One region of the Paenibacillus sp. FSL L8-0641 genome, then DNA from elsewhere that is predicted to be linked to it. Evidence: riboswitches for the same ligand, from Rfam matches in the RefSeq annotation. Region 1 holds a riboswitch; the other holds the start of a gene.

Evidence for each region. Region 1 has a riboswitch for cyclic di-GMP ahead of MKY16_RS02180 (collagen binding domain-containing protein). Riboswitches for the same ligand answer to the same signal wherever they lie in the genome.
Region 2: another riboswitch for cyclic di-GMP. It lies ahead of MKY16_RS06220 (glycosyl hydrolase); the one in region 1 lies ahead of MKY16_RS02180 (collagen binding domain-containing protein).

What each region holds. Positions count from the first base shown of each region.
Region 1 is NZ_JBBOUW010000001.1:479,663-495,187, reverse strand. It holds gene MKY16_RS02190 (DUF445 domain-containing protein) at 1-139, opposite strand, end outside; gene MKY16_RS02185 (AraC family transcriptional regulator) at 734-1,615, shown strand; cyclic di-GMP riboswitch class I at 1,666-1,746, shown strand; gene MKY16_RS02180 (collagen binding domain-containing protein) at 1,942-5,451, shown strand; gene MKY16_RS02175 (class D sortase) at 5,568-6,233, shown strand; gene MKY16_RS02170 (cupin domain-containing protein) at 6,325-6,792, opposite strand; gene MKY16_RS02165 (amino acid ABC transporter ATP-binding protein) at 7,120-7,857, shown strand; gene MKY16_RS02160 (transporter substrate-binding domain-containing protein) at 7,901-8,731, shown strand; gene MKY16_RS02155 (amino acid ABC transporter permease) at 8,803-9,462, shown strand; gene MKY16_RS02150 (amino acid ABC transporter permease) at 9,477-10,127, shown strand; gene MKY16_RS02145 (LysR family transcriptional regulator) at 10,155-11,114, opposite strand; gene opp4A (oligopeptide ABC transporter substrate-binding protein) at 11,158-12,978, opposite strand; gene MKY16_RS02135 (ABC transporter permease) at 13,021-13,929, opposite strand; gene opp4B (oligopeptide ABC transporter permease) at 13,958-14,926, opposite strand; gene MKY16_RS02125 (ABC transporter ATP-binding protein) at 14,940-15,525, opposite strand, start outside.
Region 2 is NZ_JBBOUW010000001.1:1,376,054-1,391,578, forward strand. It holds gene MKY16_RS06170 (WecB/TagA/CpsF family glycosyltransferase) at 1-395, shown strand, start outside; gene MKY16_RS06175 (O-antigen ligase family protein) at 401-1,843, shown strand; gene MKY16_RS06180 (lipopolysaccharide biosynthesis protein) at 1,849-3,228, shown strand; gene MKY16_RS06185 (glycosyltransferase family 2 protein) at 3,251-4,090, shown strand; gene MKY16_RS06190 (glycosyltransferase family 4 protein) at 4,077-5,264, shown strand; gene MKY16_RS06195 (glycosyltransferase family 4 protein) at 5,261-6,409, shown strand; gene MKY16_RS06200 (glycosyltransferase) at 6,438-7,538, shown strand; gene MKY16_RS06205 (UDP-glucose dehydrogenase family protein) at 7,544-8,872, shown strand; gene MKY16_RS06210 (hypothetical protein) at 9,070-9,396, opposite strand; gene MKY16_RS06215 (sugar phosphate nucleotidyltransferase) at 9,446-10,822, shown strand; cyclic di-GMP riboswitch class I at 10,978-11,058, shown strand; gene MKY16_RS06220 (glycosyl hydrolase) at 11,072-12,673, shown strand; gene MKY16_RS06225 (hypothetical protein) at 12,722-15,019, shown strand; gene MKY16_RS06230 (hypothetical protein) at 15,329-15,511, shown strand.

The DNA.
Region 1 (15,525 bases):
CTACAAGTCCTGCCTCAAAAGCTCCGGCTAACAAACGAGCCCAGCCATATTGCTGGAAGGGCAATGTGGCTGCAAAGCCTGCCCCTAGAATAACAAGCGACCAAGCCGCTGCGGTTTTCGTATTTTTGGGTTTTCCCATCCTGTAATCCTCCAAACTGACTGTCGAGTAAGTAAAGCACTATACCTGTATTACCCATCATATCATTGCCCGTGTCATTTCCAAAGTTGAAAGCACTCTTGATGAAACGCGTAAGGCCACTTTTTGCGTAATTTTTTATGCATATATCTCTCTTTTTTACATTCATGTTCGTGAACTAAATCACAACACTAGGCCCAAAATCTCATTTTTAATAATAAGCCTTACGAACCATTTTATCAGAACCAAGTCCTAAATTTCTTAAACCGAAAGGAGAAGTGAAGGGAAAAGTTGAATGGGCATGTAAGATATCTTTTTCAGCACTAATTCTATCTTTGACCCCAGAAAGGATTTGAATCCATGATGACCTCAGAATTCTTTCAACAATATTCGACCTTTTATACGGACGATCAGGTTAGATGTCCATAAGAGCGAGGCTTCTATAAAACTTACAAACATATTTTGATATATAGACATATTTCATGTGATAAAATAAACTTTTATATATAGTAAATCATGTTTAATCAGCCATTATATATTGGTTAAATCAAACCAAGATAAGCTAGATAAAATTGCTTCTTTGTAAAGGAATTGAATATGACAACAGACCAAAAAAACAACGAGGGCCTCTGGAACGGCGAACCTGTCGTAATTGTGCGCACTCCCTCCGCTTTTGCCAAGCAATCCCTTTTATATATTCAGGAATTAGGCTACTTCCAAAAAACTTCTGCTTTTACGGTGGAAAGAAAAGAACTCGCCTCTTTTTTGCTTGTTTTTACGTTGTCTGGTAAGGGAGAATTACTATACCGGGACAAGAAATATATTTTAAAGCCTCATGATTTGTTTTTTATTAATTGTGAGGAGTATGTGCAATATAGCACCTCCGGTCATGAAGCCTGGGAGTTTATCAGCTTATACCTGTACGGCAACCTGATCGGAAACTTTTACGAACAATTTGCCAAGCATAATAAACCGGTAATATCCATGCATAATCCGTATATTATATTGGACAAACTGCATGCTCTGATTTGTGGGCAGTCTGACAGAAGTCTTTCCGCTGAACTGCTAACGTCCAGGCTCATTGGTGAAATACTGATGTGCATCTTGCAGCATCCCTATGATCACCAGCATGTGAATGCTGAAACCCTCAGCGAAGTACGTCGGGTACAGCAATATTTGGATCAGTCCTACTGTGAGCGAATAACACTGGACTCGCTGGCAGATATGTTTGAATTAAACAAGTTTAATCTGGCTAAAAATTTCAAAAAGCAGATCGGTTTCTCTCCGATTGATTATCTCATTAATGTCCGTATCACGGCCGCTCAAAGCTGGCTTAAAACCAGTGACATGTCCATTGTGGATATCGCAAGGTACGTAGGTATTCCCAATACGAGCCATTTTATTAACCTGTTCAAGGAGCATGTAGGAGAAACACCTCATTCCTTCCGCAAAAAGTGGGGGAACCGTTCCAAGCTGTAAATGAGAGGTTACATGAAACCAGTTTGATAGATGATAGACGCACAAGCTATTCAAGTTAATGGCAAAGCTGTCGAAAGGCAGTGACGCAAAACTATAGGGCCTTCCTATCCGGATGGCAGCCAGCTACCAGATGAACGAGCTTTTTATTATGCCCTTTTTTACATAGATCCACCACAATTTGCTATGCCTATCTCGAAAAAAGCCCTGATCGCTATGATCAGGGCTTTTTTTTCTATTGGGATAGTCATGTCAGCCTAGCATGCTGAATATACTAATTTCGAACGAAGCATTGCCATATTACGATGAATAGGAGAATCACTTGGAGCATGAGAACAAAAATAAATGTAATGATCATTGCCTTATTGCTCATTGTCCAAAGCTTTTTCAACGCAACACTGGCTTACGCAGATGCTCCAGCCCCAGAACTGCCGCAGAGTGCTGTATCCGATCCTACACATACCGTTACGGATGCTGTATACGGTGTCCCAAACCTTGAACCTCCCAGGGAGATTCCTTCAAACACGCCCCCCTTCGTTCAAGGAGCAGTCAGTTCAAAATCTCAACATGATGCAACTCCGCAGAGCATACTAACGAAGTTGAGCCTGACCGACGAATCAGGGCATGTCATTGATGCAGTATATAGTCCCGACAGCCAATTCGACATCGGATCAGCCATCCAACTAGGCTATGAATGGGAGCTTCCTGACAATACCTATAAGTCAGGAGACACTTTCACCTTTCACTTACCAGAACAGTTTGTCATCTACACTGATATCTCATCTCCGTTAGTCACTACCGACGGAACCGTGGGATACTTCACAGTAGATCGTCAGGGCAAGGTGATCATGACCTTTAACCCATATGTAGAGACTCATTCCAATGTCAGCGGCAAACTGCAAATCAAAACCGAGTTTACAAAAGAAATAGTGAAAGGTAGTACAGAGGTCATCATTGCGATTCCGATCAAAGGCGGGGTGCAAACGGTCATCGTGAATGTAAAGCCCCAGTCAGGGCCGACCCTAAGCAAACAAGGGAAACTAGCTGGCACAAATCAGATCGACTGGACCATTGATGTGAACAAACAGCTAAACACCGTAAAGCATGCCTTCATCACCGATCCAATTCCTTTAGGACTGGAACTCAGAAGAGACTCTATCCGGCTCTATCATCTCCAAGTCAATATCGACGGATCGACCGTTGTTCGAGACCTAGTAAATGCGAGTGAATATGCCATTGAAGCAGATCAAGCCGGGACAGGGTTTGTGATTCGTTTTCAAGACGGTAGCATGAACACGGCCTACCAGATTCAATATTCCACGCGCATTACTGGCGACGAAACTCGTTTTTCCAACACAGCAACGCTTTCAGGAGATGCGATAGAGAACGTTGCTGCTACCGGTACTGTTCATGTAGAACGTGGTGAGTTTTTGTCCAAAAAGGTTGAAAAATATGATCATGCCACACAAACACTCTCGTGGGCCATACGATACAACTTCGGCGAGACAAAAATCCCCGAAGCCAAAGCTCTTTTAATTGATCATTTCAACAAAACTCAAGAATTGCTACCCGGTTCCTTGAAAGTATTTAAAGGAAACACGCTGGAGGAACTCCCATCGTGGGCGTATACTGTCATCCCAGTTGATTATCCGGACCGCAACGGCTTCAAACTTCAATTTAACTTTGACGTAGATTCAGCCTATACCATCCGATACCAGACTCAAGCCAGAGGCCGTGTCTATGAAAATGGAAAAGTTATAAACATCATAACCTCAGATGGAATCCAGAAGATCGTATCGACAGAAATCACAAGCGGAGTTATGACTAAAATGTATGACACACCCAATTACAACACCAAAATCATACCTTGGGTGATTACCATTAATACAGACTTGTACACCATGAAAAATATTGTCATTCACGATGTGTTTCCAAACGGGGGCTTGGCCTTGTTGCCGGACACCCTGAAAATTCAAACTGTTGACGGAACAACGGAGCTACGTGCCCCCACGGATTATGAGCTGATTCCGCTATCACAGGACTATAAACAAGGATTTACGCTCAAATTTCATAAAACCATTCATAAAGCTTATACGATCAAGTATTCAACCACCTATAACAATGACTGGAAAACGGATACGACGAAGCCTGAGTTTCGTAATAAATCCATTATAGAATACCAGTTTGAAGACGGAGAAACATCATCGCATGCCGTGGAGTGCCCGATCTGGCCGGACTTTATGACACAACGAAACGGTGCCAAGCAAGGAAGCTATAATGCGACCTCCAAGCTCATTACCTGGGACATTAAAGCCAACTACAATCGCAAGATCCTAAACCACGCGGAAGTGAGAGACCCCTTGCTGCAAGGTCAGAAGTTACTGCCCGGCTCCGTGAAAGTACACGATATGACCTTGCTGGGATGGTGGGATGGCGTACAAAAAGGGGCTGAAATCCCGGCAGATCAATACACCATTATCCCTCCCTCCGAGCAAAATGGGAATGAATTGCGTATCCAGTTCAAGGAGCAGATACAGACTCCCTACTGGATTACCTTTCAAACTTCATTGGAAGGAGAACTGATTGACAAGGAAATTCATAATCAAGCCCTTCTACTGGATGGACAAAAAACAGTCTCCAAATGGGCAGCGCAAGTCACGGTACCTCATGGTGGAGAATATGTATCTAAAGTCGGTACACAAAATGGAAATAAGATCGACTGGAGCATCCGCATCAATGAAGGACAGTCACATGTATCCAACGCTAAAATTATAGATCAGCCTAGCAGCAATCAAATCTTAATCGAGGATTCCTTTCATTTGTACTCTACAATCATCGCTGCCAACGGAAATACCACCAAGGGCACCGAGTTGATTAGAAACCAAGATTACAAGCTGTATATCAAAACAGATGCTCAAGGCCAGCAAACTTTTGAACTTGCTTTTGCCAAGGATATTTCCTCTGCTTTTATTCTTGAATACCAATCATTCATTCATGCTGAGGACAAAGCCAAAGTGAGTAATAAGGTTGCCTTTGAGGGGGATCGCTTGACGACAGAGATACGGGAAACCAGCCAGGAAATCATTGTACGAACGTCTTCCGGCTCCGGTTCCGGCGGGGGTGTGACCGAAAGTCTTGAGTTGACCAAGGTAGACCAGGATATGCCTGAGAAGATACTGCCTGGCGCACAGTTTGCACTCTATGATAAAGGTCAAAAAAGAGCCCCTCTCATTCAGACCACCAATCAGGAAGGCAAAATCATCTTTTCCTCCTTGCTTCATGACGATTACATCTTGGAGGAATTGGCAGCACCGGAGGGCTATAAAATCACCGAGAGCAAGCTTGAGATCAAAATAGACGCAACACTGCGACAAAGCTCTGGTGTAAAAAAGATTGTGATCACCAACCGTAAAGAAAAGAAAAACGAACCAGGAACGCCTACTCATCCAGACCCGTCACCCCCGTCTGGAGGCTCAGGTAAGAAACATGACAGAGATCCGGAAATACCCGATACTCCGTCTGTAACCGTTCCTCCGTCATTGCCAATGTCTCCGGAGGACATAGCCCTTCTACAGGAGGAACCTGCACCTATACCGCCGGAGCCGCCAGCCGTCATGCCTCATCAAGATCCTTCTCCTCCGGTGGATTCGAAAGACGATCCCAAACCTAAGATCCGTGTCAAGGTTCCCGGGAAAGAGCCAGAAGAGCCAGAGGATCCACCTGCGGTACATCAGTTGCCCCAAACAGGTGAAAGCAGCCCCGTTCCGTTCTATTTGACAGGCATAGCGTTGGTTATGTGGGGCGTATTGTTGAAATTCACACGGACGAACAAAAAATAAAATGGATCACCTGCCCTGATCTCTCGCCTCATTCCATTTCCGATTGGAATGAGCCGGGAATGGGGCATTTTTCAAAAAAATATGTATAATCCGTACTTTGCTTAGGGGAGGCGAGATTGCTGAGTCTGCGTAAACTTTCCTACGTATTTATTTTGTTAGGCTTACTTTTTATTTTGTTTCCTAAAGCGACGGAATGGAATGAGGATCGGGAACAAAGCAAGCTATTAAAAGCAGCAGAACTACCATCAGGAAAAAGCGATGCGCTATGGCCCCCCAGTCTTACGGACAGCTATGCTCGCTTGTCCACTACTCTTACGGAAGTCCCGGCTCGTGAAGCACGACAAAATACTTCCACACCCCCTGTTACCATTGGAAGCGCTAATGAACAAACTCCCATAGCCACTATTAGTATAAGTCGTATTGCTTTAAAGCTCCCTGTATTGGAAGGCGCAACGAGGATAAATATGAGACACGCGGCTGTACATATGCCGGAAACGGGGACGCTGGGACAGGCGGGGAATGCCGCCATTGCTGCTCATCGAGCCCGCACCTCTGGACGTTTATTTAATCGTCTAAATGAATTGAAGATCGGGGATAAGATTGTTGTTAACACTCGGGGTAACCAATATGTATATAGCGTTTATAGCCTGAAAGTGGTCGATCCTACGGACGTGTCTGTTCTGAAAAGCTTCAAAAAACAAAAGCTGCTCACACTGATTACATGTGACCCTCTCGTAAACCCCACCCATCGTCTCATTGTTCAGGCGAAACTAAGCACCTAAAGCCATTTTAAAGCGCCTATTTCTATGAGTAAAAATAAATCAGGCGGGCCATTCCTGTTCATTTACAGAAATACACCCGCCAATGTTCACATTACGATTCAGTTGGATTCTTGGCAATCAGCTTGAAGTCATCAAAGTGGAATCCTGGTGCAACAACACAGGTTACTAGCACAGGCTCATCCCCCAGCGGACGTGCTGTTTGCCATACTGTTCCTGGTACGAGTGCTTGTGGATGCTGTCCTGCCTCCACATCTGCACCGACGATGATAACAGTTTCTTCGCCTGGCTCTTCTCCGCTTCCACCCAATTTCAACTCTACAGGGCTTCCGCTATGATATAGCCACAGCTCATCAGAATGGACCACATGCCACTCGGAGAACTCACCCGGATGCAGCAAGAAATACGTAGACGAAGCTGCAAAACGCGGACCGGAATACACATCCGGCAGTACAGGCTTCGGAATTTGAAAATTGGCCTTCCACATCTCTTTGTACCAGCCGCCTTCTGGATGGGGCTCCATGCCCAATGCCGTGACTAGCGGTGAAATAGCTTTCGTCATTGTCTAACCTTCCTTTACCCTAAATTCCTTCTTCCCTACTGTAAAACATAGCGTTGCTTTTGTCACGTTTCTCCCTTGGCATGTCGAGGATTAATATTTTATGTCAAATTTAATAACATAAAATTGCGGATAATTACTTATTATTATCATATAAATAACAAATCAATAGTAAAAAAACACATCAAAATACATTTCACGTAAAGTTTTATAACATAATATCTTGTTTTTTATTGTAAGCTTATAGTATCATGAGAGAAATTTTTAAATTCTAATAGAGCTTGATCATGTCAATCCGTCTACTAAGCTATGTATCCAAGCCTAAAAGGGGTGAGCTCTCTGATCCAGTTTCGCAATGTCAACAAGCATTACGGTCACTTTCATGTACTCAAAGACATTAATCTTCAGATTAAGGAGGGCGAGGTCGTCGTCATCATCGGTCCCTCCGGCTCGGGTAAAAGCACCCTGCTTCGCTGCATCAATCGTCTGGAAACGATATCGGATGGGGAACTGATCGTTAACGAGATCCCTGTACATGACAAAAAGATTGATATTAATGCCTTCCGTCGCAATATCGGAATGGTGTTCCAGCATTTCAATCTGTATCCCCACAAAAAGGTAATTGAAAACATTGTACTGGCACCTATGAAGGTACTGGGCATCTCGAAAGAAGAAGCTACTCAAACAGCCATCACTTATCTAAAGCGCGTCGGAATCGAGGAAAAGGCACAGAGCTACCCCGCCCAATTGTCTGGTGGACAGCAGCAGCGGGTCGCGATCGCCCGCGGGCTCGCGATGAATCCAAAAATTATGTTGTTTGACGAGCCTACCTCAGCTCTTGATCCCGAAACGATCGGAGAGGTACTGGATGTTATGCGCTCGCTCGCCCATCAGGGCATCACAATGGTCATTGTCACTCATGAAATGGGCTTTGCACGTGAAGTGGCGGACCGCGTGATTTTTATGGACAAAGGACAGATTTTGGAAGACGGCCAACCTGCCGAATTTTTTCAGAATCCGGGTGAAGAACGGGCCCGCCTGTTCCTGAGCCGTCTGATTCATCATTAAACAGACTTACCAATGTAGCGTAAATCGAAAGGGGAATGTTCTGATGAGAAAAAGATTTCAATGGAGTACTTTGGTGCTGGTAGCTTTATCTTGTCTGCTCGTCTTGGCAGGCTGCGGAGGCAAAGAAGGAGCGGCAACGTCGGGAAATGAGCCGGCAGCAGCCAACGGACTGGAAGCGATCAAACAGCGTGGCAAACTAGTCATTGGTGTGAAATACGATACCAAGCTGTTCGGACTGAAAGACCCGGCTAGCGGAAAAGTAGAAGGTTTTGATATCGACATCGCCAAGGCTGTAGCCAAACATATTTTTGGCGATGAAACCAAACTTGAACTAAAAGAAGTCACGTCCAAAACACGAATCACCTTATTGCAAAACGGAGACATCGACGCCATTATCGCGACGATGACCATTTCGGATGAACGTAAAAAGCAGGTTGATTTTAGCGACGTCTATTTTAACGCCGGGCAATCTCTACTCGTGAAAAAGGGGAGCCCCATCACCGGGCTGGAGTCCCTGACCCCGAATACCAAGGTGCTCGCCGTGAAAGGCTCTACTTCCGCCAAAAATATCCGTGAAAAAGCACCAGAAGCGACGATATTAGAATTCGAAAACTATCAGGATGCTTTCAATGCCCTCAAAGCAGGTAAAGGAGAAGCGTTAACTACCGATAACTCTATTCTGCTCGGCATGCAGAAGCAAGATCCGAATTATATTCTTGTAGGCGGGAACTTCACAGAGGAACCTTACGGCATTGCAGTAAAGAAGGGACAAACCGAACTCCTACAAGCCATTAATGATACGATCAAGGAACTGAAAAGCAACGGTGAATACGATAAGCTCCACGAGCAATGGCTTGGGGTTAAGCCCGAATAGTATTCTTGTGAAGGAGCCGCGCTTGCGAGCTCCTTCCTTTCTTAAGTCTGGATAAGGAGGTATACCTGTAGATGCTTACTTTTGATATCAACGTACTTTTCGATCATAGCGACCGTTTCAGAGAAGGCTTGCTTCATACCGTTCAAGCTAGTGTCATTGCCTTGATCGGAAGCTTTATTCTGGGAGCTATTATTGCCATCCTCCGAATTGCGCCTTTTAAATGGCTAAACTGGATCGGTACCGTCTATGTAGAGGTCATCCGCAATATCCCATTGCTGATCGTCGTGCTGTTTTTTTATCTGGGGCTTCCCACTTTGGGCATCCCTTTGGACGGATTCGTATCTGGAACGCTTGGATTGACCGTATACACAGCCTCCTTTATTGCTGAAGCCATACGTGCCGGCATTCAATCTGTGCCCAAGGGGCAATTTGAAGCGGCAAGGTCCTCCGGGTTGAGTTACAACCAGACGATGATCAGCATTATTTTACCGCAAGCCATCAAAATTGTGCTGCCTGCGATCGGCAACCAATTCATTAATCTGGTCAAAAACTCTTCCGTGCTGGCTATTGTGGCCGGGCTGGATCTCATGTATTACTCGGACCTCATTAACTCGGATACCTTCCTGCCCATCACAGTCTACGTCATCACGGCGTTGTTGTATCTTATCTTGACAGTTCCGCTTAGCTTTCTTGTACTGTACATGGAACGGCGTCTGTCCAAAACATCCTAAGGAGGGAAGCCTGTATGGATTTCGGTGGATTGTTTGTGTGGCCTAATGTGCGTTTTATACTGGAGGGCTTCCTGCTCACGCTGGAGGTTGCTATTTACTCTATCGTGTTCAGCTTCGCTCTTGGTATCTTATTCGGCATTCTGCGCTATACCCGCTTACCTGTCATTTCACAGGTTGCAGCCTTTATCATTGATCTCATTCGTAATCTTCCATTATTGCTCATTATTTTCTTCATCGGTATGGTTTTACCATCTATCGGTCTTTCCATTTCCCTCAAGTGGGCAGCCATTACAGGCCTGTCGATCTTCGAGGGAGCCATGATTGCTGAGATTGTGCGTAGCGGTCTGAATTCGGTCCATAAAGGACAGGTGGAAGCCGCACGTTCCTCTGGTCTAAGCTATTCTCAAACCTTATGGCATATCATTCTGCCCCAAGCGCTTCGTCGCATGGTGCCCCCGATTGTCAGCCAGTTCATTTCCCTATTCAAGGATACCTCACTGGCTGTCATTATCAGTTTGCCGGAGCTGACGCATAATATTCAGATTGTCGGTGGGCAAAATCAATCCTTTGTCATTCCAGCCCTGCTGTTCGCAGCTTTCCTGTACTTTGCTGTCAATTACAGTATGTCACTGATTGCACGCAGGCTGGAAGTTCGTACACATTAAAGCTCGTGATACTCATCAGGGTTGCCACTAGTTGGAACGCACGGTTAGTACAGCTTGTATCTCTTTAATCAATTGCTTCAACGCTTCTCCCTGATAACGGCCAGACCGATAAACCAGCTCTAGCTGACCCTGGAGCACGTCGCACAAAATAGGTACAGTGCAAAATTGTGAGTGATCCAATTCTGTTGCAAGGGACTCCGTCTGTAGGGTTACGGCAAGTCCATCCTGCACCCAGCGCAGGATGGAAGGTATGGAATTGGTCTCCAAGACGGTTGCAAAAGGATACCCGCGATCACGGAAGCACTTCTCAATCAGTTTCCTGCCGGGATGACACTCTGGCTGCATCCCCCAGGGTACATGCCTCAATTCGTCCAGCGTAATGGAAGAACGGTTGGAAAACACATGCTCTACCGGAACAACAAGACAGTAGTTCTCCGTACGAAGAGGAAGCTGGACAAGCCTTTCATCCGTACCCGAATGCAGCGTGATGCCAACATCCACTCGGTTATCCAGCAGCTGTTCTGTGACATCAAATGATGGATGGATGTGCAAGCTGACTCTAGGAAATGACTGATGAAAATGGATAAACATTTCTTGTAATGGTTCCTCCAGCTCCGGTAATGCGATACCAATCCGCAAACTCCCGCGTTGCTCGGTGCGCAACTCCTCAATGGAAGCCTTTGCTTGCTGTAAATCCTTGAGCGCATGTGCACTGTGTTGCAGCAACAATTTCCCGGCATCTGTCATCTTAATTTTCTTGCCTGCACGGTCAAAAAGAGTCATGCCCAATTCCTCTTCCAACGCCTTAATTTGCAAGCTAAGTGTGGGTTGGGAGATTCCGATCTTTTCCGAAGCTTTCGTAAAATGCAGTTCCTCGCATACCGCAATGAAGTATTGAAGCTGACGTATCTCCGTCTTCCTTCTCTCCCTTCGAGAATCCCCAGAATGATTGCATAAAAGGTCAAAAGAAGCGCAAAATCGGATCAAACCGGTTCGCGCTTCTTCTTCAGGTTATTGCGCTTTTTTTAGATTATTGGGCTACTTCTGCTTTTTCCGCAGTCAACGTAATATTCGCAAACGTGTCTGCATCATACTCCTTGCCACGGGTAATATCGTAATTGGCTACCCGATTATTCACTGCCTCCAACGAGTAACGGAATAACGTCGGTACAATGGGTGCCTCCTCGCTCATATACGCCTGCCACTGATTGTATATATCTTTACGATAATTGTCGTCAAAGGCTTTCACAGACACCCCTTCCTGCAACAGCTTATCATTCTCTTCACTGGTAAAGCGCGAGTAGTTAAAGCTGGCTCCGCGTCCATACAGCCCACTAGGGTTTACATCTGTACCTGTACTCCATGCGCCGCCAAAAATATCAATGCCAGGGTCATCCTTCTGCACACGGTCATAGAAAGAATTGAACTCAAGCAGACGGCCGTCCACCAGCTCGACATGAAGCCCGACATCCTTCCAATTTTGCAAATAAAACTTCGCCAGCGATTCGGCTGTCGCATCCCCGCTCATTGCCGCATAATGTAGCACCAGTTCCTTGCCCTTAGGGTCCTCACGGTATCCATCTCCATTGGTGTCCACATACCCTGCCTCGTCCAGCAGCTTTTTTGCCTTGTCCGGATCATACGCAATGCCCTTCGCATTCACATCATGATATCCCTTAAAGGCGGGCGGGACCAAGGATGTCGCAGGAGTCCGAAGCCCATGATAGAGCTGCTTGCCAACCTGCTCGTTATTCAGCGCATAGCCGAGGGCCTGACGTAGTGACTTGTTCGCCAGCTTGGCGTTCGGGTCCATGATATTTAGACTCTTGGCCTGATCGAATTTTCCCATTTTAAAGCCTACATAGCTATAAGATAATTCCTCCTGACCGAGAAACTGTACATTTTTCGGATTGCTGGCCTCATTGTAACGGGTGGTTGGATAGCTGGCCCAGTCGACTTCTCCACTTTTCAGCGCCTCGGTAATGACATTCGGGTTCACCACCTTCAGATGAAGGCCATCCAGCTTGGGTACACCGTGAAAATAATCCTCATTTTTGACAAATTCCACAGATTCACCTGTAACCATGGATTTAATTTTGAACGGCCCATAGCCAATCGGATTTTTACGGACAGGATCTGATCCGGCCATATCTTTCACGGGGATATTCTGAAACACCTTTTTCTCCAGGGGTGTAGACCAAAGTCCCGATTTCACCGAAGGATTAGGTTCCTTGAAATGAATGGTAACCTCTTTCTCATTGAGCACTTTGATGCCAGAAATGGTTTTGGCCTTACCCGAGTGATAATCTTCCATACCCACAATATTCGTCATAAAACTATCATAACGCGGACCTTCGTAGTCTTTATGACCGATCACTTCATAGGAAAAAGCATAGTCCTCCGCCGTTACGGGATTACCATCCGTCCAGTTCAGTTTGGGATCAATTTTCACAGTCACCGCCTTATTGTCTGGGGAAAAGGAAATCGTCGCCGCCCCTTTATTGTCAATATTCAGATTGGAGTCAATCGAAAACATAGAAGGATAAAAAAACTGGAAGACTTCAAAATCAGGATTGCCTTCATAAAATACAGGATTCAGAATGCCTTCAAAAGGGGTATCAGACACGAGTGCATAATTGATGATGCCACCCTTAATCGGGGCCTTATCGTTCTTGATCGCCTTCGCCAGCGCTGTCGCATTCACCTGTTTGCTGTCGGACCCTGAGCCGCCTGTACCGTCAGACGATTTCCCTCCATTTGAAGCGGAAGGCGAACCGCTGCATGCCGCCAATGAAAGTACCAAAATTGCAGCTAGAACAGGCAGAATCCCTTTTTTCCAGTGTTTAACCATTGTAAATCCCTCCTTGTCATTGTCCTTATCCTTGAACTTCGGTTAACCCAATCGTTGTCTGGCATCCGTGGCGCGTTTGAGCGCCTGGCCAATAAAGTTAATCGCCAGCATTAACACCAAAATAAGCAGTGAGGCAGGTAACCACATCCACCAGCTATTCTGCAAAACATCCGGGTCATTGGCATAACTCACCAGTGTACCCAAGCTTGGCGTAGATTCCGGTAAGCCAAAGCCGAGATAAGAAAGCCCGGTCTCAATCCCGATATTCCCCGCGAGACTGAGGGTCAGATTGACGATCACGACCGAGCTAAGATTGGGCAGCACGCCAAACCAGATGATTTTCCAATTGGGTGTGCCAAGGGTTTTGGAAGCCTGCACATAATCCAGTTCGCGCTCCGACAACACCTTCGCCCGGATCAGGCGTGCTTTTCCAATCCATAAAAAGGCAGTCATGATAAAAATAAAGGACCCTATGCCGCTTTTGGGTACAATGCTGACAAATACGATGACCAACATCAAAAATGGAAGCACCAAAATAAAATCAATAATCCGCATGATGATGTTATCGACCATTCCCCCATAAAAACCAGCCAGTAAACCTAATGTTAAGCCAATAGCGGCGGATAACAATGTAATCGTAAAGCCAATAGTGAAGGAATTGCGGGCTCCAATGACCAGTTGGCCGAAAATATCTCTGCCCGCTCGATCTGTCCCCAGCCAATGCACTGAGCCTGGAGCTTCACGAATCGCGCCCAAATCGACCGTCGTGACTACATCCTGATTTACAAACAGGACAGAGGCATATATAAAGATCAAGAACAGAATCACAAAGCCAATGGAAACCAAGGCCATTTTGTCACGCACCAGCTCACGACGTAGTACAGACCAACTGGATGGTGATTTACGAATGATTCCCGGCGTGAAAACCTCCTCCACCTGTATAGACACCATAATCCCTCCCTTTCTCTAGACTTGTTCGCTACTCAATTCGAATGCGGGGATCGACTTTGCTTAGGATGACATCAGATAAAAGAGTTCCTAATAGCGCCAAGAAGCCAGAGATCATGACCAGCGCGTTCACGACTGAAAAATCCCGTTGAGTGATGGACTGGAGAAATAATTGGCCCAACCCCGGATAACCGAAAATAGATTCAAGAAAAATGTTGCCTGCAATGACTCCCGTCAGGTCATAACCCAAAAAGGCAGCGATCGGCAATAACGAGTTTTTGAAAATATGGCGGGAATAAATTTTACCTTCGGGTACCCCTTTGGAACGCGCTGTCTTCACAAAATCCTTCAGTCTTGTGTCAATGACCTCATTGCGCAAATACTGAATCGTAGCCGTTGTACTGAGCAATGCGCCTGTAACCGCCGGTAAAATGAGATGATACGACTTGTTCACGTAATATGACCATGCCCCCGGCTCCACACCTACATCCACACTGCCGCTGGTTGGAAACCAGCCGAGCCTGAAGCCGAATACATACAGCAGCAGCAACGCGAGTATAAATAGAGGTGTCGCAAAGCTGAGATAGGTATAGCCCACTACAGTTTTGTCCAGCAGACTATGCTGATAACGACCGCTGAGTACGCCGAGCGGGATGGCGATCAGATACGTCAGAACCAGAATGACTACGCCCAGAAAGAACGTGTTCCCCAGACGGCTGCCAATCAGATCGGTAACGCTAATTTTATGTACATAAGATTTGCCCAGATCCCCGTGAGCAAGCTGGACGAGCCAGTTCCCATACTGCATCCACACCGGGTCATTCAGTCCCAGTCTTTGTCGCTGCTCTTCCAGTGCGGCCGGATTCAGATTGGGTGTCGAAGTAATAAGTCCTGTCAGGGCATCCCCCGGCATAGCCTTAGCCAGGAAAAATATAAGCACGCTCAGTGCAAAAAGTTGAGGGATCATAACCAGTAGCCGACGCAGTGTAAATTTCCACATTTCTGTACCCCCCTTATGGTAGTGCGACTTGATGGGATGGACTTACTGATTTTAGTGCAAACGGTTTTCCACTCGCGTCTAGATGTTTGGGTAGCTCTGTTTTGTAGGAGGATAAAAGCATTCGCCTTTTTTGAGCATTTTCCAGCCGTTTTGTAGGATCAATATTGGGAATGGTTGCAATGAGGCGCTGGGTATACAGATGCTGTGGACGCTCATAAATATCTTGCTCGCTCCCCTGCTCCACTAGACGGCCCCGATACATAATACCGATTTGGTCGCACATATGGCGGATAATACCTAAATCATGGCTGATGAACAAATACGTCAAATTAAATTCCTGCTGCACATCCTTCATAAAATTAAGCACCTGTGCCTGCACGGAAACGTCCAGTGCTGACACTGGCTCATCAGCAATGATCAGCTTGGGGTTTAATGTCAGCGCACGCGCGATCCCGATCCGCTGTCGTTGCCCCCCGGAAAATTCATGCGGATATTTATAGGCTGCATCGGCGTTCAAGCCGACCTTTTCCAGCAACGTCTGTACTTTTCTCCGTTCTTCCTCACTACTCAGCCTTTCAAAATTTCGCAGCGGTTCAGCA
Region 2 (15,525 bases), 900 kb from region 1:
CGAACATGAACGTGGTGGGCTGTTACTCTCCTTCTTATGGATTTGAGAAAAACGAAGAGGAGAACAGACACATTGTCCAATTGCTGCAAGAGGCTCGCCCGGACATCGTTTTTGTTGGTGTAGGCGCACCTAAACAGGAAAAATGGATTTACAGATATTATGAGACTTACCGCGCTCCGATTTCGATTGGGGTGGGAGCGACCTTTGATTTCCTGTCGGGAAATGTGAAAAGAGCACCGGAGCTGATGCAGAAGACGGGATTTGAATGGTTCTGGAGATTGTCTCAGGAGCCTAAACGATTGTGGAAAAGATATTTGATTGAGGATTCCCAATTTCTCGTTCTGCTGTTTAAGGAGATGTTCAAGCGGAAGCGGATGAAGGGAGGTCAGGGGTGAGAAACATGAGTCGGTTGGCAGATCAGCAGATTTCCGTTTGGCTAGGAAATCGGCGTGGAATCGGCATGATCGGCATGGGGTTGCTGGCTTGTATGCTGCCACTCGCCATCGGATTTGCCAGCGCCAAGATGGATCCCACCATGAGCCAGCAGGGAGCCATATTGCTGGCGCTCGTTTTTCCGGCCTTCCTGCTGGCGATCTTGCAATCCCGGCTACTGATTCCTTACACGCTGGCAGTGTGGGCAGTAGGCCCGGAAATCCGCCGTATTGCGGATTGGTTGGAGGGAACGTACCACTCGGTTTCCTTGTTGAGCGTGGCACCGCTGCTGGTAAGCAGTATGTTGATTATTCCTGTGCTGCGGGGTATTCATCTGGCGGAAAAGCCATTAACCCGAATTGCTGTATTTTTCGGCATAGAATTGGCCTACGGAAGTGTCGTCGGGTTATTCAAAAATGGTATTGTTTTTGCTTATGATTTAGCCAATTATGTGGTTCCTTTGATCCTATTGCCATATTTTGCGATTAAGCCCATGAAAGCGAAGGAACTGGACCGACTGCTGTATTCATATGCCAACATTGCTGTTCTTGTGGCGATTTACGGCATTATTCAGTATTTGACAGTTCCTCCTTGGGATGCATTTTGGATGAATCATGTAGAAATGAATTCCATTGGTGTTCCAGAACCGCTTCAAATCAGAGTGTTTTCTTCCATGAACTCGCCCGGTCCGTGCGCTATTTTCCTGGCGATGGCACTTGTACCCATGCTAATGGAAAAACGGTGGCGTGGCACTTTGGGATGGATCGGAATTCTGCTGACGGTCGTTTGTCTCTTAATCACGCTGGTACGTTCAGCCTGGCTAATTGCATTCGTCATGTTGTTGGCTTATATTCTCAGTTCATCTTCCAAGGGGAAGTGGAAGACCTTGGTTCAACTAGCTGTCGTCGGTCTTCTTCTCTACATTATTGTTCCAAAACTTCCAGGGGCAGAGGGTTTGGTGGCTCGTATGCAGACGCTGACGGATATTCAACAGGATCATTCGTACAACGAGCGTTTGGATTTACTGCATACGATGCTTCCGGCGATTACTAGCAATCCAGTCGGGCAGGGGATCGGGAGTGTAGGAATCGGAACCAAGCTTGATAACGGCGGCGATCTCGGTGAACTTGGGATTATGGATAATGGGTATATTGCCATTTTCCTCACCTTCGGTATTTTCGGAGCATTCTTTTTCTTCGGTGGTCTGTTCGTTATCATCAAGCGCCTTCTCGTCCGTATTGCCGAACGAGATTCCAGTCAGCCTTATATCAGACTGGCGTTGGCTACGTGGGCCGGAGCTGTAGCCAGTCTCATATCGGATAATGGTTTCCCGGGTATGCGCGGCTATCTGATCTGGATGATGATCGGAATAGGACTATGGGCAAAAGATGTCATCGCGGAAAGAAGGTAAAGGCTGTGCAAAACTTACAAGCATTATCCGCACCTGTCCGGACACTATGGTCCACAGTGATTCGGTTTGCCAAAAGCAAGGATAACAGCTCTGCAGCAGTAAAAACGATGATATTCAGTATGCTGATTCTCGTCGTGAACATGCTGACTGGTGTGCTAACGGCACGATTCCTGGGTCCTACTGGACGCGGGGAACAGACAGCGATGGTGAACTGGTCCCAATTTCTCGCCTTCTGCATGAGCTTCGGTGTCCCGTCTGCATTGATTTACAATGCGAAAAGGAAACCGGAGGAAACGGGCAAGCTGTATGGTCTGGCCTTGCTGCTGGCTACCATGTTCGGGGGCTTGGCGACACTCGTCGGAGTTTTTCTAATTCCTTATTGGCTGCGCTCTTTTTCTTCATCGGTCATCCTTTTCGCGCAGTGCTCCATGATGATGTGTCCGCTCATAGCGATTTCACAGATCAATAATGCATTGCTTCAAGTTCGCTCGGAATATAAGCAGTACAATTTATTCCGGTATCTGGTACCGCTGAGTACACTGCTGGGTCTGGCGATTCTGATCTTAACCGGAAATATGAATCCGTACACCTCGGCATTGGCTTATTTGCTACCAGGCTTGCCGATTTATATCGGTGTCACGATACGAATGATTCGGCTGTACAAACCCAAGGTAAAGAACAGCTGGACGCAATTTAAAAATCTCTTTACCTACGGTATGGGTTCATACGGAAATGATCTCATGGGGCAGGTTTCCACTTATATTGATCAGATTTTGATTGCGGGTCTGCTCAGACCCGCTGATCTCGGTTTATATGCAGTAGCGGTCAGCTTGGCCAGGATGGTGAATGTATTTTCTACCTCGATCATTGTCGTGCTGTTTCCCAAAGCCTCTGGTCTGAATAAGGAAGAGGCGGTGGACATAACATTTCGGGCATTTCGAGTGACATCAACAGCAACCTTTCTGGCTGCGATGATGCTGATGCTGATTGCTCCGTTCGTATTTACATTGTTATATGGTCAAGAGTTTAAACAAGCGCTTACGGTATTCCGGTTCCTGGTGCTTGAGGTTGCTATCAGTGGAGGGACCATGGTGCTGGCACAACAATTTATGGCGTTGGGTAAGCCCAAACTGGTTACCATTCTACAGGGTGTCGGATTGGCGCTCGTCATTCCATTGCTGTCCATACTCGTGCCGAGATATGGATTGACGGGTGCAGGGATAGCAATGCTGTCTTCGGGGATTCTACGGTTCATTTTCATTTTATGTAATGTTAAATTCGTTCTAAAAATGAAGATTCCAAGACTGCTTATTTCCAAACAAGATTTTCAATGGCTCCGATCAACGATGTCACACTACATCCGGAAAAAGCCAGTTAACGGTTAGATAAAGAAGGAGGCACCCGCTAATGAACCACATGTCTAGCGTTCCCGCGGACAACCGGATATCCGTAGTTATTATCGCTCAGGATGATGGCACTCGAATCACAGCCGCCATTAAATCCTGCAAGCCCTTTGCGGACGATATCGTCGTCATTGACGGAGGGAGCAAGGACAATACGATTCAGGTAGCTGAATCCTTGGGCTGTCGGGTGTTTTCTAACCCGTGGCCCGGTTATGCCAAGCAGCGCATGTTTGGTGTTGAAAAAGCGGAATTTGATTGGATATTCCTGATTGATACGGACGAAGTAGTGGATGCAGAGTTGCTTGGAGATTTGTTGAAAGTAAAGGAAACGCTCCACGATCCGGCCAAAGCATATTCCGTATTTCGGATTGGCGATTTTCTCGGCAAATGGATGAATAAAGGCGAATATCTGGTTCGTTTGTACAATCGTCGTATTTATGGCATTACGAATAGTCTTGTTCATGAAATGCCGGATGTAGCCTCTTCCCAGATTGTCAATCTGGAGGGTGTGTTATGGCACTACGGCTTCCGCAGCATCAGTGATCATATGACCCGTTTTAATAAATATACAGATCTGGAAGCAGAGACGGCATTTAACAAAGGAAGATCCTTTCGGATTACCAGACTGTTGTGGCGGCCCCCTGCCCGCTTTGTGCAGAAGTATTTTGTCCAAGGCTTATACCGCAAGGGATTGGCGGGTTTTGCCGTAGCCGTTTTCTGGGTGATGTATGAGTTTCTCGTCTGCTTCAAGCATTATGAGCTAACCAAGCGGCGAAAAAAGATAGAAATCGTGGATGACGGACATACCGAGCAGAAAGGAGAAACCAGCTATGTCGTACAATAACGGATTTCGTATTGCGGCAACGGGGTTGAGCTGGCCGTCTTTGCAGCCAGGAGGCCTTAACACATATTTCCAATCGATCTGTGAGCAGCTTACGTTAGAGCGCAATACGTTGGATGCTCTAATCTGTAGTGACGAGCAGCCGCAAGCGCCCGACCGTATTCGGATTCATACGATTGGCAGCAAGCAGCAATCCATCTGGAAGCGCCGGGAGCTAATGCAAAAATATGCAGCAGAGTTGTTCGACAAGCAACCGGTGGATATATTGTATTCCCATTTTGCTCCCTATAGTGTCGGGCCAGCGCTGGAGGCGAAAAAAAGAGGAATCCCGGTAGTTACCACCTTTCACGGACCGTGGACGGAGGAAATGAAGATTGAAGGACAGGGTATCAAGCATTTTCTAAAAACGACGTTGGCTAAATCCATTGAAATGAAGGCCTACGGTCTGTCGGATAAATTTATAGTGCTAAGCGAGACTTTTCGGGATATTTTGCATGAGCACTATAAGGTTCCACTCAGCAAAATTCACATTATTCCCGGAGCGGCGAATGTAGAAAGGTTCCACCCGGCAGAGGATCGGGGAGCAGTACGAGAGCGCCTGAATTTGCCGCAAAACGCGACGATTGTGCTAACCGTTCGTCGTCTTGTTAATCGAATGGGACTGCTACAGCTACTCGAAGCATGGCGACGAGTAACCGAGCGTCATCCTGATCATCTGCTGCTGATTGGAGGGAAGGGCCCCTTGATGGAGGAATTGGCTTCCAAGGTAGCGGAATACAATCTTCATAACCATGTAAGGTTGCTCGGTTATGTGTCGGATGAGGAGCTTCCACTGTACCATCAAGCATCGAATTTGTTCGTCGTACCTACACAGGCGCTGGAAGGTTTCGGTCTGATCACGGTGGAGGCAATGGCTTCGGGACTGCCAGTGCTGGCCACTCCTGTGGGCGGTAGCAAGGAAATTTTAAGAGGATTCCGTCCCGAGCTATTGTTCCAGGGAACGGACAGTGAAGCCATTGCTGAAGGGTTGCTGCGTGTGCTGGATCATCGTGAACTTCTACCGAATGCAAGGGAATGCCGGGACCATGTCCTGAGCAGATATACATGGGGACATGTAGCGGAGCAGGTGGAAGAGGTGTTCCGACAGGTCCTTGACAGAAAGGCGGCGGCGAAATGATGAGAGTAGCTTATATTGACCATACGGCAAGATGGAGCGGCGGCGAAGTCGCTTTGTATAACATACTGACGAATATCGGGGAACATATCGACCCGCTCGTTATTTTGGCAGAGGAGGGTGATTTGGCAGATCGGCTTCGGCAGCGTGATATTGATGTGCGCATCATTCCATTGGACGATTCGATTCGCAATCGGGGACGGAACGCCGTGAATCTAGGTGCGCCTGCAGCAGCTTTTCGTTTGCTGGCATACGGTAGAAAACTTGCGCCCTTGCTGCGTGAGGAAAAGGTCGTGTGCGTTCACACGAACTCGCTCAAGTCTGCACTGTATGGTACAGTAGCTGCCAAATCGGCGAAGCTGCCCTTGATCTGGCATATCCGTGACCACATCGGTCCGCCGTATCTGAAGCCGATTGTAGCCAAAGGGATTCGGCTGATGTCCCGCTTTTTGCCCAACGGAGTGATTGCCAATTCCAAGTCCACGCTGAGTGCATTGGAGTTACCCCCGGACAAAAAGACGCTCGTCGTTTATTCCGCTTTTGCCAAAGCAATTACAGCACGTGACACGGCTGCACATTCACGTGGTGATGACTCGTTTAACGTCGTATTGGTCGGCAGATTGGCGGAATGGAAGGGACAACATATTTTACTGGAAGCGGCACGTTCCTTTTTACCAGATCAGCGCGTGAAATTCTGGCTGGCTGGAGATGCATTGTTCGGAGAAGAGGAATACAAGCAACGATTAGAGTCCACGATGCGCGAATACGGGTTGGCTAATGTCAATCTGCTGGGGCACGTCGATGACATTCAAGGCCTGATGCAGCGTTGTGATTTACTGATTCATACCTCTATTACACCAGAACCATTCGGTCAGGTCATTATTGAAGGCATGGCTGCTGGTCTCCCAGTGATTGCTTCCAATGAGGGTGGACCCAAGGAAACGGTGGTACCCCATGAAACCGGGCTACTTATTGAACCGGGTAACCCGGCTAAGCTGGAAGAAGCCATCCGCTGGATGTTGGAGCATCCACAGGAACGTCAGCAGATGGGTGAGAGAGGGATGGAACGGGTCAAGAAGCATTTTGTCATCGAGAACACAGTTAAGGATATAGTTCATTACTATAAGGGTTTGTTGGCAGGAGTCTGACCGACATTCGCGTTAAAGGATGATTTAGATGAAAATAGCGATAGCACACGATTACTTAATCCAAATGGGCGGAGCGGAAAGGGTAGTAGAGGTATTCCACGATATGTATCCGGAGGCTCCTATCTTCACAACGGTGTTCAGCGACGACCGCCTGTCGCGTAACTTGAAAGATGCGGATATTAGAGCCACTTGGCTACAAAAAGTCCCAGGAGTGAAGGCCAACTTCAAAGGAGTGCTGCCGCTATATCCCATCGCTATCCGTGATTTTGATTTTAGGGATTTCGATATTGTTTTAAGCTCCAGCAGTGCATTTATGAAAAGCATCCAGGTACCCAAACATACGTTTCACATTTGTTATTGTCACACACCGATGCGGTTTGCCTGGGATTACGATACATATATGGCCCGGCAGTCCAAATCCAACCTGCTCAAAAACATGCTAAAGCTGTACATGAACCGGTTGAAAACATGGGATGCCAAAACTTCGCGCAACGTAGACCAGTTTGTCGCCAACTCTTCGGTTGTTAAAAGAAGAATTTTGCACTATTACCAAAGGGATTCGGATGTCATTTTCCCACCTATTAATACATCCCGTTTTAAACGCGCTACAAACATCGGTGACTATTACCTGATCGTATCCCGATTGGTGTCCTACAAGCGCATCGATCTCGCGATCGAAGCATTCAAACGTAACGGTCTCAAGCTGCGCATTGTGGGTGAAGGACCAGATCGTAAACGACTCGAAGGTATGGCTGCCCCGAACATTGAGTTCCTCGGCAGGCTTGAGGACGAAGAGGTTAACAAGCTGATGGCAGAATGCCGAGCGCTCGTTTTTCCGGGCGAAGAGGACTTCGGTATTACGCCTTTGGAGGCGAATGCGGCCGGACGGCCTGTTATCGCTTTTCAGGGTGGGGGAGCGCTGGATACGATTGTTCCTCATGTGAACGGCGTATTTTTCCGCAAGCATCAAGTAGAGGATGTGCTAGAGGCCGTCGCAAAGGTCGAGCAGCATGCATGGAATGTGGACGATATCATTACCCATGCCCGCAAATTTGATGAAGATAACTTCAAGGATCAACTGAAAAAGTATGTAGAACAAGCCTATGTGAACTTTCTAAAAGGAGGATGAACGGAATGAAGCTGGCTGTAATTGGTACTGGATACGTTGGGCTCGTCTCGGGTGTATGTTTTGCGCAAAAAGGTAATGAGGTGATTTGTGTCGATCTGGAGCAGTACAAAATCGACATGTTGAACCGGGCAGAATCTCCGATTTATGAACCGGGTATTGAGGAATTGATCGCGCTGAATCTGGAAGCAGGTCGATTGGAGTTTACTTCGGATTTGGCTGATGCGGTACGCCGCTCGGATATCGTCATTTTGGCGGTAGGTACGCCTTCTCTGGCTAACGGCGAGGCGAACTTGTCCTACATTGAACAGGCGGCTGCTGATGTTGGGAAAGCCATGAACGGGTATAAGATTATTATGACCAAGAGTACTGTACCTGTCGGAACGAACGAAAAGATTAAGGACGTATTGGCTCGTCACACGAGTTTGTCTTTCGATATCGTATCTGCGCCTGAGTTTCTGAGAGAAGGCTCAGCTATCAATGATACGCTTCATCCGGATCGCATCATTATTGGTTTGGACAATACTGGATTGCGTGAAACAATGGTCACTCTGCATCAGGTGTTCACGGATAAAATCTATGTGACGGATATCCGTAGTGCTGAAATGATCAAATACGCGTCAAATGCGTTCCTGGCAACTAAAATTTCGTTCATTAACGAAATCGCTAATATTTGCGAAAAGGTTGGCGCCGATGTAACCTGTGTGGCTGATGGCATGGGTATGGACAAACGGATCGGCTCCTCTTTCCTACAAGCAGGGATCGGGTATGGTGGCTCTTGCTTTCCAAAAGACACAAATGCGCTTATCCAAATTGCGGGTAATGTAGACTATGAATTTAAGTTGTTGAAATCGGTGGTCGAGGTGAATACCGACCAGCGCTTTATGATTGTATCCAAGCTGCGTGAATCGCTGGGTCAACTGAACGGTGTGTCGATTGGCATTTGGGGCCTCGCCTTCAAGCCAAATACAGACGACATCCGCGAAGCTCCAGCACTGGAAATCGTAGAAACACTCATTCAGGCAGGCGCAATTGTCAAACTGTATGATCCCATTGCGATGGATAAATTCAAGGAGCACGTGGATCACCCGAATATTGTGTGGTGCTCATCCCCACAGCAAGCCGCCGAAGGTAGCGACGCTGTGTGCCTGTTGACCGATTGGGAAGAGTTCAAAAAGGTCGATCTCGTACAACTGGCCTCCCTTCTGCGCAAACCGGTTCTAATTGACGGTCGTAACGTATTCGCCGAGGAACAGATTCAAGGCTCCGGGCTGGAATACTATTCCGTGGGGCGTCCGCGGATGAGTGGGTGGAACAGAGATAAAGTGGAAGTTTAAAAAGTGACTGTGGTGGTGGGGGAGGCGCTGCGCGTGCAGATTGTTCTTCCGATTGCTGTTACCCCCGGATTTTCTTGATTGTGTAAAACATTCAAAGGTTAAAATCCGGGGGTAAAGGCAAACGCTGACGCTTCTTCAGAACAATTCTGCCCGCTCCGTTGCTTTCCGCCGTGGAGTCACAGTTTTAAACTCCCACCTTATGGGATGGGAGTAGGAAGGGCGTATCGGAAGGAGCGGCGCGGTTGATGCCGCTCCTTCCGATCAAAGCGCCTCGCGGCTGAGCCGAGCGCGTGAGCGCTAACAGGCTGACCGGACTTAATAATGTCCGGTCGCGCCTTTTGCAATAAACGGTATGATCGGCATGATGCATTTTTGAGTAGCGCAGGGGTGGATTTGAATCTGGAGAAGCGATAGCGTTCGCCTTTGGACCGGGATTCAAACCTATATACGATTTTATATAATCGAATGAATCCCGGTCCAACAGCGATCGTAAGATCAAATCCAGCCCGTAGCGGACTACTCAACCCTGCCCCATCCGATCACCCATACATTATAGAGAGGAAGTGGAGAGTTATGAAGCTCGTACTTTTGTCTGGTGGTTCCGGTAAAAGATTATGGCCTTTGTCCAACGATTCCCGTTCCAAACAATTTTTGAAGGTACTGGAGAGCCCGGAGGGGACTTCGGAATCCATGGTACAGCGGGTATGGAGACAATTGGGAGACAACGGATTATCAGAATCCTCGTTTATTGCGACAGGGAGAGCACAGGTCGAAATGATCCAGAGTCAGGTTGGGCCGAATACGCGTATCATTGTTGAGCCAGAACGCAGAGACACCTTTCCTGCGATTGCGCTGACAGCGACTTATTTATATTCCATTGCAGGTGTTTCACCTGATGAAATTGTAGCTATATTGCCTGTAGATCCTTATGTTGAGGATGCTTTCTTCGCCTCCGTAGCCCAACTGGAACATACGCTTCAGGAGAGTGAAGGCAAGCTTGCATTAATCGGGGTTGTCCCTTCCTATCCTTCAGAGAAATATGGTTACATTATTCCGAAAAACGATGCCACCCAAGGTAGCACTGGCTACCGCGAAGTGAGCCATTTTCAAGAGAAACCCGACCGGGAGCAGGCGGAGCGTCTGATTGAACGCAATGCTCTATGGAACTGCGGGGTTTTTGCGTTCAAATTAAGTTATTTGCTGGATATCTTGGCATCCAAGGGATTGCCGCTGAATTATGAAGAAATGCAAAAGCAATACGCATCTCTGGAAAAAATCAGTTTTGACTATGAAGTAGTCGAGAAGGAAAAGGACATTGTAGTTCTTCCGTATGATGGTTTTTGGAAGGATTTAGGTACTTGGAATACGCTCACAGAAGAAATGTCTAATCAACAAGTGGGCAGAGGTGTAGTAACGGAGGATTGCGTCAATACGAGTCTTATTAACGAGTTAGACATTCCTGTGGCGATCATTGGAACGAATGATCTGATTGTAGCGGCTAGCCCGGATGGCATTCTTGTGACCAATAAGGCAGAAAGTCCTCGTATTAAAGAAGTGCTCAAGGCTCATGATCAGCGTCCAATGTATGAAGAACGTCGTTGGGGGCAGTATCGGGTTGTGGATTATGTCAAATATGACGAGGGTAACGAGGTATTGACCAAACGAATCCGCGTACGAAAAGGCAAAAATATCAGCTACCAGCTTCATTTCAAACGGAGTGAAATCTGGACCATTATTAGCGGTGAAGCGGAAATTATTTTGAATGAGAAGCTACACAAAGTAAAGGCTGGTGATGTAGTCCGCATTCCTGAAGGGACGAAGCATAGCATTTTGGCTGTGACAGATGTGGATTTTATTGAGGTGCAGACTGGCTCTGAATTGGTTGAAGAGGATATTGTCCGCTTTTGTATGGATTGGAATGAAATTTCCCGTCACCAATTTATCTCATAATTATTTTCGTAAAAACGAAAAAAAGACAAATTCATGAAAATTCATGGCTCAAACTGTCGAATTTGGGCGAAAACCTGTAAATTCATGAACATGACCTATTAAATTTTGGTAAAATAAAGTCGATACTTAGGGTAAGAAGGAATCCAAACTCCTTCCAACGATAAACGCAGCCCTGTCGAAAGGCAGGTACGCAAAGCTAAAGGGCCTTCCACAAGGATGGCAGCCTGGCTACCGAAAGGAAGAGCGAAAGTGAGATTCAATTTTATTCCTCTGTATCGACTGATACGTCATGTACTCCCCGTTGTTATGCTTTTTTCATTGTTGCCCGTCGGTTTTGGTGATTCTCTGTCTGTGGCGAATGCCGCTTCATTACAACCTGTTAATTCGGACGCTTCTACTCAGGCCCGTGAACTATACAATTATTTACTCAACATCTCAGGGAAAAAAATAGTCACCGGTCAGCATGATTATTTGGAAAGTCCGGATGAATTAAGTAACAAGGTCCAAAAAATCAGTCAGGCATATGTAGGTGTACACGGCTATGAGATGGGAGCTATCTCTGGTCAATCTGACGCTACAGAAGCAGCGCAACGTAAAAATGTCGTCGATAGTGCTATCCGTTGGGACAGATCCGGTGGTATTGTGACGATGACTTTTCATGAAGCGCTACCAGGTAGGCCACTGACTTGGGCCAATGTACAGGCGAAAGTAAGTCAGACAGAGTTCAACAAATACGTGACCCCAGGTACTACGCAGTATAACCTCCTCATTGCCGATCTGGATAAGGCCGCTGTATCGTTAAAGCAGCTTCGTGATGCAGGGGTTCCGGTTTTGTGGAGACCTTACCACGAGATGAATGGCGACTGGTTCTGGTGGGGAAACAAAAATAATTTCAATCAGCTATGGAATATCATGTACGACCGTTTTACCAACACACATCAATTGAACAATCTGCTGTGGGTATGGAGTCCGAATGCGCCCAATTCGTATACTGTCCCGTACACCCCGAAATACCCGGGGGATGACAGAGTGGACATCTTGGCAGTAGATATTTACAACAATGATTTTAAGCAAAGTCATTACGAAGGTCTGCTTGGGCTGGCACGGAATAAGCCGATTGCCATTGGGGAGCACGGTGAGATGCCTAGTTCTGAGGTGTTGCAGGCTCAACCTAAATGGGTATATTCCATGACTTGGGGCAAGATGCTGACTGAGAATAACACAACAAATCAAATTCAGGATTATATGAATGATTCGAGGAGTTTGACGCGGGATGATGTGAAGAATGGATTGGAAACGATTCAACCACCTGGGACAGATATACCGACCTTACCGGACGAGGGACAAAGTGAGCCTATCCCGGCTCCGCCAGTAGTGATCGTTCCCCCAGCTCCGACTCCCCCTTCTGTTCCTGATGTGGTATATGTGAACGGGTTGCGTGGCGAATATTTTAACAATATGAATTTGAATGGAAGTCCTGTTTTGATCCGTACAGATAGCAAGCTGGACTACAACTGGCGTGCCAATGCAGCTGACCCTAAGGTGAATGCCGATCAGTTCTCGGTTCGCTGGACGGGTAAAATCAAACCGCAATATAGCGAGACCTATACGTTCACCACGATATCCGATGATGGTATCCGTGTATGGGTAGACGGCAAGTTGGTGATTGACAGCTGGTTCAAACAAAGCTGGACAGAGCGTAAAGGCAGTATGACTTTGGAAGCAGGCAAAATGGTAGATTTAAAAGTAGAATACTATGATGAAAAAGGCGACGCGATGGCACGTCTAATGTGGGAAAGTCAGCATGAAGCGAAAGCGGTGATTCCCGGAAACGCTTTGTTTCTTCCTTGATTAATACTCTTTCCCGGTCCAAAAATTTGAGGAGAGAGGGTCGATCATATGATAAAAAAATGGTTATCCCATAGGTATACAGGAGTTTTATCTGGACTACTAGCGATCGTAGCTATAGCGATGATCGCTTGGTTTATATACACGCCTTCAAGAAGCGCAGAATTGCAGACGGATAAAGTAGCAGCTGCCAGTCCAGTATGGAAGCTGGGGCAGAGGGATGACTCTTCAGCGGAATTCAAAGGTGTGGTCGGCAGGGATAATATCGACATTTCTACAGCAGCTGCCTCTACCGAATCATCTGCTAAAGGAGCAATGTCAGCGTTGTCGGTAGCAGAAGAGAGTACAACAGTTCCGGTATTGCTCAGCAGTGGAGATATTCCTCCCGGTTTGAATGCGTCCACGAACCCTGAACTGACACTCCAGTATAAGCTGAATCAGATTCCTCCCAATGGTATGATATTCCGTGTTCGGATTTTAGATGCGGGCAAAGCAGTCCCACAAATGGCTGTATTTTCAAATCAACAGCTGTCCGGTATTATTCAGATTGCCGGAGTATCCGGTACTGGGAGTGCTTATAATTTCAAAAACAACTACGAGCTGTATATACCCAAAGAGCAATTGCAAAGCGGTGTTAACGTACTCAAGCTAAAGACAGCGCGCTGCCTATACTGCTCCTCTGCAGAAGATAAAAATGTGTGGTGGACTTGGGATGACTTGAGCTTGGAGACGTTAGCTTCACCTGCGACCGAACCGGTACACGGTAAATATATACTGACCGGAACAAATGTGAACAATAAAGAATTTTATTATGATCAGGGTGCAGTTAAGCATTTACCATACGTTCTCAAATGGCTGGGAATTGCTTATAGTGGCAATGTCATGAGGGTCACCTGTGCCAGCAATGTGGGCAAGGCATGTACAGACGTGGATGATTACTATCAAACGTTAAAGCAGTATAATATGCAATCGTCTGCTTTGTATTTATATACAGGTGATATCAAGCTGCAAAAAGATGGTTCTCTGCCAGAAACGGCCAAGCAAAAGTTGCGCGATTATGTAAAAAAATACGGTTCTTATCTTCAATATTATGAAGTAGATAACGAACCTGGATTATTTAATCGCTCCAAGGCGGTAAATCTGGCTGTAGCTAAGTGGTTGAATACGGAAGGGAAGCAATTGGCACCGCATCTCAAAACGGTAGCGCCGGGTTGGGCCTACTGGCCGACGTACTCTACCAAGGCGTGCAAAAATCAAACCGGAGGTACGAAAAAATGCGGTGATCCGGATGGATGGGAGCGAGACCCGGCGCAGCGTAAACAGCTGGAGGAAGTCACTGACCTGACCAACGGACACGCCTACGGTGAATCGTATAATGAAGAGGGCGGGGGCAGCTTCATTCAAAATTTGAAAACCTTCGGCGGTTCGAGCGACGGACTGGCGAAGAAGATGCTGAACACGGAGTTCGGTACCAATGATACGCATCGAGATAATCCAGATTATGGGGCTAGTCAGCCACAAGCAGCCGCATTCGACCGGATTATGCGTTCACAAATTGGGTTTGCCGATATGTTTATCCAGCACGCTGCTTTTTATAAAGATTATACGCTGTTTAAAACAGGCTTCGATCTGCAAAGTCATAACCCGGCCAACACAGAAATTTATCCGTTCGGGCAGGGACAGGACACTCGTGTTAAGATCATGAGACGCTTGAGTCTAGCCTATGCCACGCATGGGAAACCTCTGACTTATACAGTGCTGAATCCAGAGGATACCAAGGATAAAATGGTGTATGTGCGTGCGGTGGATACGTCCAAGCTTAAACCGCTGGCAGGTAGCGGCGCTACTTCAAACAAATTGCTGGTAAATCTAGTGAATTTCGAATCCACCACGCAGACCGTTCGTGTACGGGTGACAATGCCGAATGCCGGTTTGTACACGGGTGAACGTTTTGGAGCGGGTTCCACTTACAGTCAGGCACAGCGTTCCATATCAGGGCTCAAGGCTTCTCCTGCCCTTGATTTTGAAGAAAAGCTGGGCCCTGGCGAAGCGGTACAATATATTTTGGAATTAAAAAGTACAGATCAGACCGCAGCTTCAGCTCCAACAGGGGTGAAGGCTGCCTCTGTTCAGGATGGGGCGGTAGAGATTAATTGGCTTCAGGCAGAAGGCGTATCTTCCTATGATGTGCTGCGTGCTGACGGAACCGACGGGGCCTATCAGGTGATTGCCTCGCAAGTAGCGGGAAGCACGTATACAGACCGCACGGTAAAAGCCGGAAGCCACTATGTCTACAAAGTCCGAGCGACCGGAGGTACTCAGGTTTCCCAAGCAGCCGAGGTCGCTTAATCAGATCGGAATGCATATAGGACCTTAGAGTTCGAATACCTAACATCATTTCGAAATAAAACAAAAAAGAACCTATCAGGAGAAAATAGGACCTGACAGGTTCTTTTTTGTTGGAAAATCGTTCTGATTTGCCAATACTTTACGTATAATGAAGAAAAAAATAAGAAAATCCTTTTTTATTCTCGTCATAAGACGACAACATTGCAGGTGTGTATTCATATATAATAGTTTTGTTCACGACTATACATACAAGGTTTGTGGGAAATTTCTTTCCGGTGACCAAGAATAATAAAGTGAGGTTAGTGCTGAATGAACAAGGAGACAGAATTAGGGGGGAACAACCCTCTTTTTCAAAACAACGTACAGAAAGCAGACAAAGCTGCCATCCACTTGGACATCCGGGACATTTTGCTCCAATGTGGGTTCACGATGCCAGAATGGCTAGAAAGCGACGCGGATGGAACCACATACCGGAAGGACAAGCGCGTGTAAATTCCAACGGCTGG